4 regions of the Mesorhizobium sp. B3-1-9 genome follow, and region 3 is predicted to be linked to each of the others. Evidence: predicted binding sites of a transcription regulator. Region 3 holds the regulator's gene; each other region holds the start of a gene.
The links. The regulator LexA, encoded in region 3, represses DNA repair genes until DNA is damaged. The targets are predictions, from matches to a motif close to TGTTCNNNNTGTGTTCNG.
Positions count from the first base shown of each region.

Region 1: dinB (DNA polymerase IV) is a predicted target of LexA. The motif match lies at 1,133-1,150, and genes of this name have one in related genera.
Region 2: FJW07_RS03515 (sel1 repeat family protein) is a predicted target of LexA. The motif match lies at 1,394-1,411, and genes of this name have one in related genera.
Region 4: parE (DNA topoisomerase IV subunit B) is a predicted target of LexA. The motif match lies at 1,882-1,899, and genes of this name have one in related genera.

Region 1 is NZ_VFTJ01000002.1:430,062-433,148, forward strand. It holds gene dinB (DNA polymerase IV) at 1-1,058, opposite strand, end outside; gene FJW07_RS05570 (cupin domain-containing protein) at 1,334-1,714, opposite strand; gene FJW07_RS05575 (hypothetical protein) at 1,989-2,336, shown strand; gene FJW07_RS05580 (hypothetical protein) at 2,366-2,602, shown strand; gene FJW07_RS05585 (TadE/TadG family type IV pilus assembly protein) at 2,684-3,087, opposite strand, start outside.
Region 2 is NZ_VFTJ01000002.1:44,313-47,399, forward strand. It holds gene FJW07_RS03505 (DUF2147 domain-containing protein) at 767-1,108, opposite strand; gene FJW07_RS03510 (hypothetical protein) at 1,178-1,366, opposite strand; gene FJW07_RS03515 (sel1 repeat family protein) at 1,546-1,812, shown strand; gene FJW07_RS03520 (ABC transporter substrate-binding protein) at 2,185-3,087, shown strand, end outside.
Region 3 is NZ_VFTJ01000006.1:47,056-50,142, reverse strand. It holds gene FJW07_RS12770 (ComEC/Rec2 family competence protein) at 1-925, shown strand, start outside; gene lexA (transcriptional repressor LexA) at 966-1,700, opposite strand; gene kynU (kynureninase) at 2,150-3,087, shown strand, end outside.
Region 4 is NZ_VFTJ01000015.1:66,703-69,789, forward strand. It holds gene parE (DNA topoisomerase IV subunit B) at 1-1,816, opposite strand, end outside; gene cpaB (Flp pilus assembly protein CpaB) at 2,071-2,991, shown strand.

The DNA.
Region 1 (3,087 bases), on a different contig from region 3:
TGCAGCTCGGTATGCTCCTCCAGATGCGAGACCGAGATGGCGAGCAGCGAGATGTCGCGCTCGCCCGGATGGGCGGCCAGCACGCCGCGCACCAGCTCCTCGGCGATCTCGGCCAGCATCGCGGTCGCGTGGATCGGCTGCTCGAGCGTAATCGAGCGGCTCACCGCGCGCATGTCGGCGAAGCGCACGCGCACCGTGACCGTGCGCCCCGGCCGGTCCTTGGCGCGCAAGCGGCTGGCGACGCGGTCGGCCAGATGGAGCAGCGTCGGCACGAAGACGCGCGGCAGCGCCGGCTTCCTGCCCAGCGCCGATTGCGCGCCGGCCGAATGCGCGCGCCGATGCGTCTCGAGCTTGCGCGGGTCGCGGTTCCAGGCAAGCGCGGCAAGCTTCTGGCCGGCGGCATGGCCGATCAGCCGCTCCAGCGCCCCGCTATGCGTGCGCGCCAATTGCCCGATCGTCTCGACGCCGATTTCCGCGAGCCTGGCCTTGGTCGCGGGGCCGACGCCCCACATCAGCGTGACGGGCAAATCGTGCAGGAAGGCGAGCTCGGTGCCGGGCTCGACCACCACCAATCCGTCTGGCTTGGCGACCTGCGAGGCGATCTTGGCGAGATGTTTTGTCCGCGCCACGCCGATCGAGATCGGCAGGCCGAGCTCGGCCTTCACCCGCGCGCGGATTTTTCGCGCGATCTCTTGCGGAGGGCCAAACAGATGCGTGCAGCCGGCGACGTCGGCAAAGGCCTCGTCGATCGAGATGCGTTCGACCACCGGCGTGAAATCGTCGAGCACCTTGATCGCCGCATCGCCGAGACGCTGGTATTCGGAAAAATGGCCGCCGACGAAAATGAGCTGCGGGCAGAGCTCGCGCGCCTTGCGGCCGGACATGCCGCCGCGCACGCCGAAGACCTTGGCCTCATAGGAAGCCGCCAGCACCACGCCGCCGCCGACGGCGATCGGCTTGCCGCGCAATGACGGATCGAGCAACTGCTCGACGGAGGCGTAGAAGGCATCGAGATCGGCATGCAGGATGGTGGCGGCAGCGGCGTCCTTAGCGAGCATCCTGCGCTCCCGTCTGCAGTGCCCGCTTTGCCGCGGTGCAGTATTAGATTTCTCTGTTGGAAAAGACTGATTTAGGGAACATAAAGAGAACAAAAGCAGTCTAGTGTCAAGGCCCCTATGAGCCTGCTTTCTGTGTCTTCATACAAATGAATGAGCCTGCCTCATTCATTCGAATGAGGCGGCGATCGCACCTGCGAACGGGATCAAGGTGACGTCGCCTTGATCCCGCAGCTTGGCTGGTGCAGCTTCATAGCCGCCCATCGGCTGGATCCGGCCTATGCTGGTTTGGCGTATTGCTCGGCGCTCAGCACCTCGATGCACTGGAAGGGCTGATTGCCTTCCACCCAGGCGTCATGGCCCGGCGGGATGGTATAGGACGTGCCGGCCTCGAAGGTCTTTTGCGTGCCATCGGTCATGCGCACGGTGATCGATCCGGACACGACGTAGCCGACATGCGAGACCTGGCAGCTGTCGGTCTTGACCACCGGCTTGACGCATTCGGACCATTTCCAGCCCGGCTGCATGTTCATTCGCGCCAGGGAATAACCGGGCAGCCGGACGATTTCGACGCGCGTCTTGGCGGGCGCGCGGACCTCGTCGGGAGTGTTGTGCGATTTGGATTCGAGTTTTGTCACCTGCATTGCAGCTTCGGCCATGGCATCCTCCCTTGTAAAAGCGGAGCCCGACGTTGCGATCGTCGGCGACCGCTATCCCATTCATTCATACGCCTTATCATAAGGTATTGCTAATGTAATAAGGGCCGCGGCTGGCTAAAGGCCGCGCTTCGGGCAACGGTCCCGGGTCATGTTCGGACCGAAGTCTCACCCGCCGAACGCAGAGGCCCGAGGCGCCGATTTCCGGGAAACAACAACGGCCCCATTTCATTGGCTAGCAAGCCGCCGGACAAAGTCCCTTCATCGGCGGTTGACGATGGGTGCCCGCCATTCCTGCGATATGGCGGGCATTCCTTTCGCCCTGGAAACTCTCTTGGAGTTGCTGGCCGTGCAACCCGGCAACGTGATCGCGAACCTGTTTGCCGCGCTGCTTTTGGCGGGATTGATCGGCGGCGTCTTCCTCCTCTTCGGCAGGCCGCTCTGGCCACAACGCCATGCCCAGATGGTGGTCCTTCTTCCGATCGACACGATGGCCACCAGATCGGTGCGCAAGGCCTGTGCCGAGCCATGCCTACCTACTCGCTTCGATCTCAAGCTTGCGCCCGTCAGGCCATCCGCCGAACGCAGGCGAGGGAACCAGTCCGCGCCTCGTACCGTTGATTGAGCGAAGGGATGGCGCAGGCGGAGGCCGCCATGCATAATTTCGAACTCATCGATCTTTTGTGCGTCATCGACGCATGTGCGAGCGACCTGTCTGCCGGGCGCCTGGTGCCGATGTCGAAGGCCGTCGAGGAATTTCGCGTCCTGACCGGCGATTTCGTCTCGTCGGATGCGGATGCGGCCAACGCCTTGACGCAGGTCGCGCTCGAGCGCGGCTGCGCGGTGCTCTTCGACGAGCAGGCGGGCGCGGATATCATAGGCGAGTTGTGATCTTCCCTAGAAGCAATTCCAGGAAAGGCGCGAGCGGTTTTCCGTCCGGAATTGCGTTCAAAGGGATGACGAGATTGGCGTTCATTTCGCCAGGGTGATCATCCGTCCCGCATACATAGCGCGGTTCCCAAGCTCGGCCGTGCAATCCGATTTAACGGCGGAGCTCCCCGTCATTGCGACAGTGTCGCCGACCAGCCGCAGGCAACTGCCCTCGGCGTTCATGTCCGAATTTCCGGCATAGGTGATGGCAGCGTCCGGGGCGTAGATGAAACCGCTCACCACCGAGCCGGATCCGCCGTTCAGCGTCAGCGCCTGGGTGTTGCCGCGCGCCTGGTAGATTGTGATGCCGGCGTAGGGGCCGCTGGCCGGCGGCGACAGGTTCACCTGCTCGTTGGCGTTGATGATGAGCTGCGAGTTCTCCATCAGGAAGATCGTCACGCCCTGGCCGCTCAGGCTGCCGTTGCCGCCTGGCTTTATGGTGACGT
Region 2 (3,087 bases), on a different contig from region 3:
AGCTAAAGACGGCGCAAGATCGTCGCGCCATGTCCATATCGTCTGGTAGCATTGAAATTTTCGCGACATTCCCTTTGGAGAGCCCTTGATATGACAACTGTCTGTCGGTTCTCACGCTCAGTTGACAGCGCGAGGTATTCCCAAGCGATTGCCATCCGATTGATGATTGCTCTCCAGTTCGTTTGTCTTCCCACGCCGCCTGCTCTCGCGGCCCAAGCAACGGAACCAAGACATGGTGTCGTTGTGATTTATGATGACGCTAAATGGTCGATAAAGCGGAAGAATCCCCATCTAATCGTATTGAATTGTAAGGATGAGTCCTGCGGTGGTGCTAGTTCCGAGTGCATGACTTTGCAGTTCGACAATCGAGCCGACTCTTACGCACCTGGCCTGTTGACCCAGATGAACAAAGTAAACCGGAAATTCATTGGCATATGGGAGCGAAATGGCCAGCGTCTGGAGTTAGTAGACAAACCAGAATGGCAGACTCTCAACCACCGGAGCATCGCGTTATCCTCGCTTCGGTATCGGCTGGGCAATCGCGTGAAGCGTATCTGGTCCTCCCAGATACTCGCTCAATTCGGGACGACGGGTCTAGTCTGCGAAAGTGATGAGGATAAATATCCTGTCGCAAATGCAAGTTGGATGTTGCTCCTTCAGAGCATACTCATTCCTGGAGAATAGCGACTGCAGAGCCACGTTGTCGGGCCAGGAAAGCTACGGCGTCTCCGTTTGGATTGAGACGCCGATTAGCAGACCTCTAGAGTTAGAGCTTGTGCCAGGTCTGGCTTTTGCAGATCAGGCCGCCCAGCACGCAGCCGCTCATCTTGAGCGCGGTGCCCGAGAGCGTCGCCTTGCCGGAATAGGTCTTGTCGTTTGCCGGGTCGGTGATGCTGCCGGCATATTTGTTGTCGCCGGCAGCCTTCAGCGAGCCGATCGTCTTGCCGGCGTATTTGCCCGTCTTGAGCGTGATCGAGAAAGAATCGCTCCCGCCGATCGCCGCGGTGTCGCCGGCCTGCGTCTTCCAGTTGCCTTCGATCGGGTCGGCCCATGCGGCGCCCGCCATGATCAAGGTGGCCGCCAGGGCCAGAGTCAGCTTTCGAAACATCGTGTCCACCTCCCTATGGGGTTGCGGCGGGCTCCAGTCCGCCTTCCTGCCCCTTACGCAAAGGTAAAGCTAATCCAGCCGCCGCCAAAACGAAAGCGGTGCCGCGACGGAAGGTTGCAAGGATTTTCGTCGCGCGGCCGACTGAAAATAAACGCGACCGACAAACGCTTCGGTTTCCGTGGTTAGCGAAGTCTTGATTCCGCCGCCGGCAATTTTCATCGAATTTGACGCAAAATGGCTGAAACGCTGGATTCCCATGCTTAACAGTTTTCCGCGTTTACCTCTTGTTTTAGCTTTGTTTTCCTCAAATTAAGCAAGCCATTTAACGACGGATTCAAGGCCAGCCGTCATCCTCGAAAGCATCGAAAGAGCGGCTCGCCCCGAGGGATTACCAAGGGAAAAGGAGGCAGCTCTCGGGAGCCAGACAGGGGATTGAAATGGCACGCTTTGAAATGCTTGAAGACGGCTTCGGCGCCATGGGGGCAACTGCCCAGGCCGACATTCTTTTCGAACTGGGCATGATGTATGCGACGGGCCGCGATTGCGAGACCGATGTCGTTGCCGCCCACAAATGGTTCAACATCGCCGCGATCAAGGGCTCGGCCCGCGCCGCCGAGCTGCGCTCGGAACTGTCGGCCACCATGTCGAAAGTCGAGATCGCCACGGCGCTGCGCGAAGCGCGCGAATGGATGACGATGCACTGATCCTCAGCGCGCGCAGCGCTCGGAAATTCATTGGGGCAAGGCCGCGAAAAGACGGCCGGTCAGGAAGAACAAGAACGCGGCAGGTTGAGACAACCGAAGCCACGCAAGAACAGGGAAGCGAGCGGGTTCAGGCGCGGGGGCGCCGGGGAAGCTCGATTGCAAAAAAAAGCCGCGACCGGCCGGGACAAGGCCGGCGCGGCTTTTTGCATTACGCTTGGTAATCAGGCGTGTGGCCCAAGAAATCCTCGCCTAAATGAACCAAAACCTTCCGCATTGTGCTCTCGACAGTTTCGGCGAAGGGTGAAATTGTCCCGGCTCTGTGGAAGAAGCGCGGCCGGAGCGGCGCGCGCAAGTGGAGGAGTTCTTATAGTCATGAAAAAATTGGGTATTTTGAGCGCGGCCGCATTTGGCCTGATGATGAGCGCCTCGGTTGCCTTCGCCGACGACATCACCATTTCGGTGGTCGGCCCGATGACCGGCCAACTCGCCACCATCGGTGACCAGTTCAAGCAGGGCGCGCAGGCTGCCGCTGACGCGATCAATGCCGCTGGCGGCGTCAACGGCTCCCAGATCAAGCTCGACATCGAGGACGACCAGTGCGATCCGAAGCAGGCGGTCTCAGTCGCCAACCGCATCGTCGCCAACGGCGTCAAGTTCGTCGACGGTCATGCTTGCTCGGGCTCGAGCATTCCGGCCTCGGCCGTCTATGCCGAAGCCGGCACGCTGATGATGAGCCCCGCCTCGTCCAACCCGGTGCTGACCGATGCCGCGGCCAAGGCCGGCTGGCCGACCATCATGCGCCTCTACACGCGTGACGACGCGCAGGGCGCCTTCATCGGCCCTTGGATCGCTAAGAAATACGCCGGCAAGAACGTTGTCGTCCTGCACGACAAGAGCGCCTACGGCCAGGGTGTTGCCGATGCCGTGAAGGCAACGATGAATGCCGGCGGCCTCAAGGAAGTCGACTATGAAGGCATCAATGCCGGCGAGAAGGACTATTCGGCTCTCGTCACCAAGCTGAAGGAACTCAAGGCCGACGTTGTCTACTTCGGCGGCTATCACCCGGAGGCGGGCTTGATCCTGCGTCAGGCGGCCGAGCAGAACGTCAAGTTCCAGCTGATCATGCCGGACTCGATCGCTTCGCCGGAATTCTGGCAGGTCGCCGGCCCGGCCGGTGAAGGCACCATGTTCGTCTTCCCGTCGGACCCGCAGTCGAAGCCCGAAGCCAAGGACGCCGTCGCCAAGATCAAGGCCGGCGGCTTCACGCCGGAAGGC
Region 3 (3,087 bases):
GCACTTCCAGCGCGTATCGCCGCTCAGCCTGCTGGCCAATCTGTCGGTCATGCCGATCGTCTCACTGATCGTCATGCCGTTCGCCGTGTTGAGCGCGCTGGCCATGCCCTTCGGCTTCGACGGCCCCTTCCTCTTTGTCATGGGCAAAGGCCTGACGGCGATGATCGCCATTTCGGCGTGGATCTCCGAGCGCTCACCAGTCGACGCCGTCGGGCTGATCTCGATCCAGTCGGTGCTGCTGGCGACGGTCGCGCTGGTCATCGCGACGATGGCCACCACCTGGCTGAGGCTTGCCGCCGTACCCTTCGCGCTCGCCGCGCTGCTGGCCATTCCGCATGTCCGCGCCCCGGATGTGCTTGTCTCGGAGGATGCGCATCTGGTGGCGATGCCGATCGGCGGCGGCGAGCTTGCCATCAACCGCACGCGCTCCAACGACTTCACCACGGACAACTGGAAACGGGCGCTGAAAGCCGAGGAAATCGTACCGCCGGAGACGTTCGCTAAAGACGCCCTCGACATCGCCGATCCCGTCGACCTGCCGCCCGGCTCGCCCTTCTACTGCATCGGCGACCTCTGCATCGGCCGGCATCCTTCCGGTGCCATCGTCGCGCTCGCCGAGAACCGCGCCAGCGCCCGGCCTGCTTGCGGTTTCGCCGACCTCATCGTCATCGACGACGCCACGGCCTACAATCCATGCCGCGATCCGCGCGTGCTCGTCGTCACCAAGCGGCAGCTGGCACGCGACGGCAGCGCCGCCATCTTCTTTGATCCGCAATCGGCAACCGCGCGGCCAACCGTTCGCTACGCGGTCGAAGAACCGTACCGACCCTGGCACGAGCAGCGGAAATACGCGCGTGAGGCGAGGGGGCTGCCGCCCTATCAACGACCGGAAAAGCCGGCGGTCGCGCCGCAGCCTACAGAATAGATGGCACACAGTTCCGGCGAAGACCGCCGCGCGGTTCTGCTCAGTAACGGCGGATGAGTCCGACGAGCTTACCCTGAACCTTGACCCGGTCCGGTCCGAAGATACGGGTCTCGTACGCCGGGTTGGCGGCCTCGAGCGCGATCGAGGCACCCTTGCGACGAAACCGCTTCAGGGTCGCTTCCTCGTCGTCGACCAGCGCCACCACGATCTCGCCCGGACTTGCCGTATTGGCGTTGCGGATTATGACCGTATCGCCGTCGAAGATACCGGCCTCGATCATCGAGTCGCCCTTGACCTCCAGCGCATAATGCTCGCCGCCCATGATCATGTCCGGCGGCACCGAGATCGAATGCGTCTGGTGCTGGATGGCGTCTATCGGCACGCCAGCGGCGATGCGGCCCATCACCGGAATGGACACGGCCGAAACAGCGTCGTCGTCATTGCTGGGTGTCGGCGTGCGCGACGGCGCCGCCGGCTTGACCTGGCGTCCGAGATTGCCCTGGCCGCCCTGGATGACGCTCGGCGAAAACTTTCTCGCGGCATTCAGGCCAGGCGCGATCGAGTCGGGCAGCCGCAGCACTTCAAGCGCGCGCGCCCGGTTCGGCAGCCGGCGAATGAAGCCGCGCTCTTCCAGCGCCGTGATCAGCCGATGGATGCCCGATTTGGAGGCGAGGTCGAGCGCTTCCTTCATCTCGTCGAAAGACGGCGGAATCCCGCTCTCCTTGAGGCGTTCATGGATGAACATCAGCAGTTCATGTTGTTTGCGCGTCAGCATGGCGGCCCCCTTGGGTTCTGAAACCGGAATCAGAAAAACAAACCCAGAACAAACACTATCTGTTCCAGTTGTGTTCCGCAACCGTTTAAAGTTTAGTGAATTTGTTGAGGCTTCGGAAACAATGTTGCATCCAAGGGATACCTGGCCGAGTCAGGTCAGCGGTATCATTGATTCCGCTCGATTATGCGGCCCTCCTTAAGCTGAAGCGCGGTCGAACACCATCACAAAGGCGCGGGCGGGATCGCTTCGGCTCTTGCGCGAACGTGCTTCACCGTGAACGAAACGGACCCAAAATGCCAACTTCGGCAATGAATCCGATCCATGGTCTTCGCCGTCTATGGACCAGCTAACATAGCGCAGAAGGTTCTTGCCGTGGCACGGACGGTGGTGAGACAACCGCCCTTGGCCAACCGTGAGAGGCGCCATGCCGAAATGGAGGCGGCAGCATGATGGGGGGAATTCCTGATCTCGCCGAGATCGAGGCGATGGATGCAGCGGATCCGCTGCGCGCCCTGCGCGATCGCTTCGTCCTGCCGGAGGGGGTGATCTACCTCGACGGGAATTCGTTGGGAGCGGCCTCGCACGCCGCATTCGACGAGTTGCGCAAGGCAGCTGCCGAGGAGTGGGCGCATGACCTCATTCGTGCCTGGAACAAGGACGGATGGTTCGACATGCCGGTCGAGCTGGGCGACCAGCTCGGGCGCCTGATCGGCGCGGCGCCGGGCCAGACCGTGGTCTGCGACACCACGTCGATCAACATCTACAAAGTGCTGCACGCGGCGATGGCGATGCGGCCGGACCGAACCGTGATCGTTGCCGAGGGCGACAGTTTTCCGACCGATATCTATATGGCCGAAGGCGTGGCCTCGACCGGAAAGAACACTGTCCTGCGCCTGGCTGGCGTGGACGCGCCGAGCATCGAGGAACTGATCGACGGACGCGTGGCGGTGGTGTTGGTCAACCACGTCAATTACAAATCCGGCGAGTTGCGCGACATGGCGGCGCTTACGCGCATGGCGCATGACGCGGGTGCGCTGATCGTATGGGATCTCTGCCACAGCGCGGGCGCCATGCCGGTTGAACTTGACAGGGCAAGCGCCGATTTCGCCGTCGGCTGCACCTATAAATATCTCAATGGCGGGCCAGGTTCTCCTGCCTTCATCTATGCGGCCGAGCGGCATCTTGCCGATGTGCGGCAGCCGCTCAGCGGGTGGTGGAGCCATGCACGGCCGTTCGCCTTCGAGCAAGCCTATGCGCCAGGCACCGGCATCCGCCGATTTCTGTGCGGCACGCAGCCGGTCCTGTCGATGCGGACGCTGAAAGGCGCGCTCGACATCTGGAACGGCGTGGACCTGGCGACGGTGCGGAGGAAGAGCATTGCGCTGGC
Region 4 (3,087 bases), on a different contig from region 3:
TGAATTCGGTGCGCAGCAGTTCGTCCTTGTGCGCGTCGTCGCGAGCGTAGCCGACCTTGCCGCCCTGCCGGATCGAATAGAGCGGCGGCACGGCCATATAGAGATGGCCGCCGCGGATTAGGTTCGGCATCTCCTGATAGAAGAAGGTGATCAACAGCGAAGCGATGTGCGCGCCGTCGACGTCGGCGTCGGTCATGATGATCACGCGGTCGTAGCGCAGATCCTCGTCGCGGTATTTCGAGCGCGTGCCGCAGCCGAGCGCCTGGATCAGGTCGGAAATCTGCTGGTTGGCAGCAAGCTTGTCGTTGCCGGCGGAGGCGACGTTGAGGATCTTGCCGCGCAGCGGCAGCACCGCCTGGCTGGCGCGGTCGCGCGCCTGCTTGGCCGAGCCGCCGGCCGAGTCGCCCTCGACGATGAAGATCTCGGCGCCGGCGGCGGCGTTCTGCGTGCAGTCGGCGAGCTTGCCCGGAAGGCGCAGCTTGCGCACCGCGCTCTTGCGCGAGACTTCCTTTTCCTGGCGGCGCCGCACGCGTTCGTCGGCGCGCGCGATGACCCACTCCAGAAGCTTCGAGGCTTCTTGTGGATTGTCTGCCAGCCAGTGGTCGAACGGGTCGCGAAGGGCGTTCTCGACGATGCGCATCGCCTCGATCGTCGCCAGCCTGTCCTTGGTCTGGCCGACGAATTCAGGCTCGCGGATGAACACCGACAGCATGCCGGCGGCCGAGATCATCACGTCGTCGGTGGTGATGATCGAGGCGCGCTTGTTGCCGATGAGGTCGGCGTAAGCGCGCAGTCCGCGCGTCAGCACGTTGCGGAATCCGGCCTCATGCGTGCCGCCTTCGGGGGTCGGAATGGTGTTGCAATAGGAGTTGAGGAAACCGTCGCCGCCGAACCAGGTGACCGCCCATTCGAGCGAAGCGTGGCCGCCCTGCTTGTCGCTCTTGCCGGCGAAGACCTCGCGCGTGACCTGGAATTCGTCGCCGAGCGTCGCCTTGAGATAGTCCTTCAGGCCGCCGGGGAAATGGAACTCCGCCTTGGCCGGCGTCTGGTCCTTTTCCTTGATCAGCGACGGATCGCAGGTCCAGCGGATCTCGACGCCGCCGAACAGATAGGCCTTCGAGCGCGTCATGCGGTAAAGCCGCGCCGGTTCGAAGGCGGCGCCCTTGCCGAAAATCTGCTCGTCGGGATGGAAGCGGGTTTTCGTGCCGCGGCGGTTGTGGACCTCGCCGAGATGCTCAAGACCGCTGACCGGGACGCCGCGCGAAAAACGCTGGCGGTAGAGCTGACGTCCGCGCGCGACCTCGACCTCGAGATGGTCGGACAACGCGTTGACGACCGAAACGCCGACGCCATGCAGGCCGCCGGAGGTCTCGTAGACCTTGGAGTCGAACTTGCCGCCCGAATGCAGCGTGGTCATGATGACTTCGAGCGCCGGCTTCTTGAATTTCGGATGCGGATCGACCGGGATGCCGCGGCCGTTGTCGGTGACGGTCAGGAAGCCGTCGGCGGAAAGCTCGACGTCGATGAAGGTGGCGTGACCGGCCACAGCTTCGTCCATCGAATTGTCGATGACCTCGGCGAACAGGTGATGCATCGCCTTGTCGTCGGTGCCGCCGATATACATGCCCGGACGGCGGCGCACCGGTTCCAGCCCTTCCAGCACCTCGATGTCGGCGGCGCTGTAGCCCTCGCTGCCGTCGCGGGCGGGGGCCGAACGCTTCGCGGCCTGCACGAGCGGATCGGCCGGGCGCGACGGCGCGCGCACCGGCTGTGCCGGCTTTTCCATCTTGCCGAAGAGGTCGTTGCTGTCGTCCATGCTGGGCCTAGCGTCCGGTAAAGCGAATCACGTCTCGATACTGCCACGCTTTTCGCGGGCGAACGAGTTCCTGTTCCGTTCAGGGATCAAACTGTCTCTTATTCTAAAACCATTCGATAACCAAGCCGGCCGAAATAGGGCGGTCGGCGTGCCCCGGTATTCCCGATTCTTTAACATTAACGCCTAGCGTGAGGCCCAACCAACAAAAGACCACGGGCGTCAGGGGTTTCGTTGTGAGGGGCAGGGCCATTACCATGATCGGCATCGCCGCCGTGTTCGGCGCGATTTCGATCTTTGCGGCGGATTTCTGGGTCAAGAGCCAGGCGAAGGCTCAGCCCGAGGTCAAGGTCGTCTCCGTCATGGCGCCGCAGCAGCCCAAGGTCGAGTTCAAGACCATCGTGGTCGCAAGCGCGCCGCTGCGCTACGGCATGGAGCTCGGACGGCCGCAGCTCGCCGAGATTCCGTGGCCGCAGGATTCCCTGCCGCAAGGTGCTTTCCCGACGATCGACAAGCTGCTCGCGGACGGCAGCCGGGTCGTGCTGTCGCCGATCGAGGTCAACGAACCGGTGCTGCTTACCAAGCTGTCGGGGCCGAATGGCCGCGCCACCCTTTCCAACATGCTGTCGCCGGGAATGCGGGCCGTCACCATCCGCACCGATGAGATCGCCGGGGTCGGCGGCTTCATCACGCCGGGAGACCGCGTGGACGTCGTGCTGACGCGCGACGCTGGCGATATCCAGGAAGTGTCCAAGAATGCGCAGGGCGCCGCCGGGTCGACCGTCACGTCCGAGATCGTCGTCTCCGATGCCAAGGTGCTTTCGGTCGGACAGGGCGCCGACGAGCGCAAGACCGAGCCGCAAATCGCCAATTCCGTGACCCTCGAAGTCACCAACGAAGGGGCGCAGAAAGTGGCGCTTGCCCGCACCGTCGGCACGCTGTCGTTGTCGCTGCGGTCGGCCGCCGACGCAACCGCCAGCAATGGCGGGCTTACGACCATCTCGTCCTTCGGCGGCTCGGTTGCCGCAAACGCGCAGGCGAGCGCCGCCTCGCTCGTCAATGCGATGACGAAGGACCAGGGCGAGCCGAAACTAAAGACGGTGATCGTGACGCGTGGTGACAAGGTCGAGGAATACAAGGTTCCTTCACGGGAACCGCCGCAGGAACTGCAGCAATAGCCGGTGGGGACCGGCGGGGACGGGGCAAGATGTTCGGGTTTGATGCATTTCGGACGACCGGGGGATGGCGTCTTCTCGGCGCGATAGCGCTGGCGG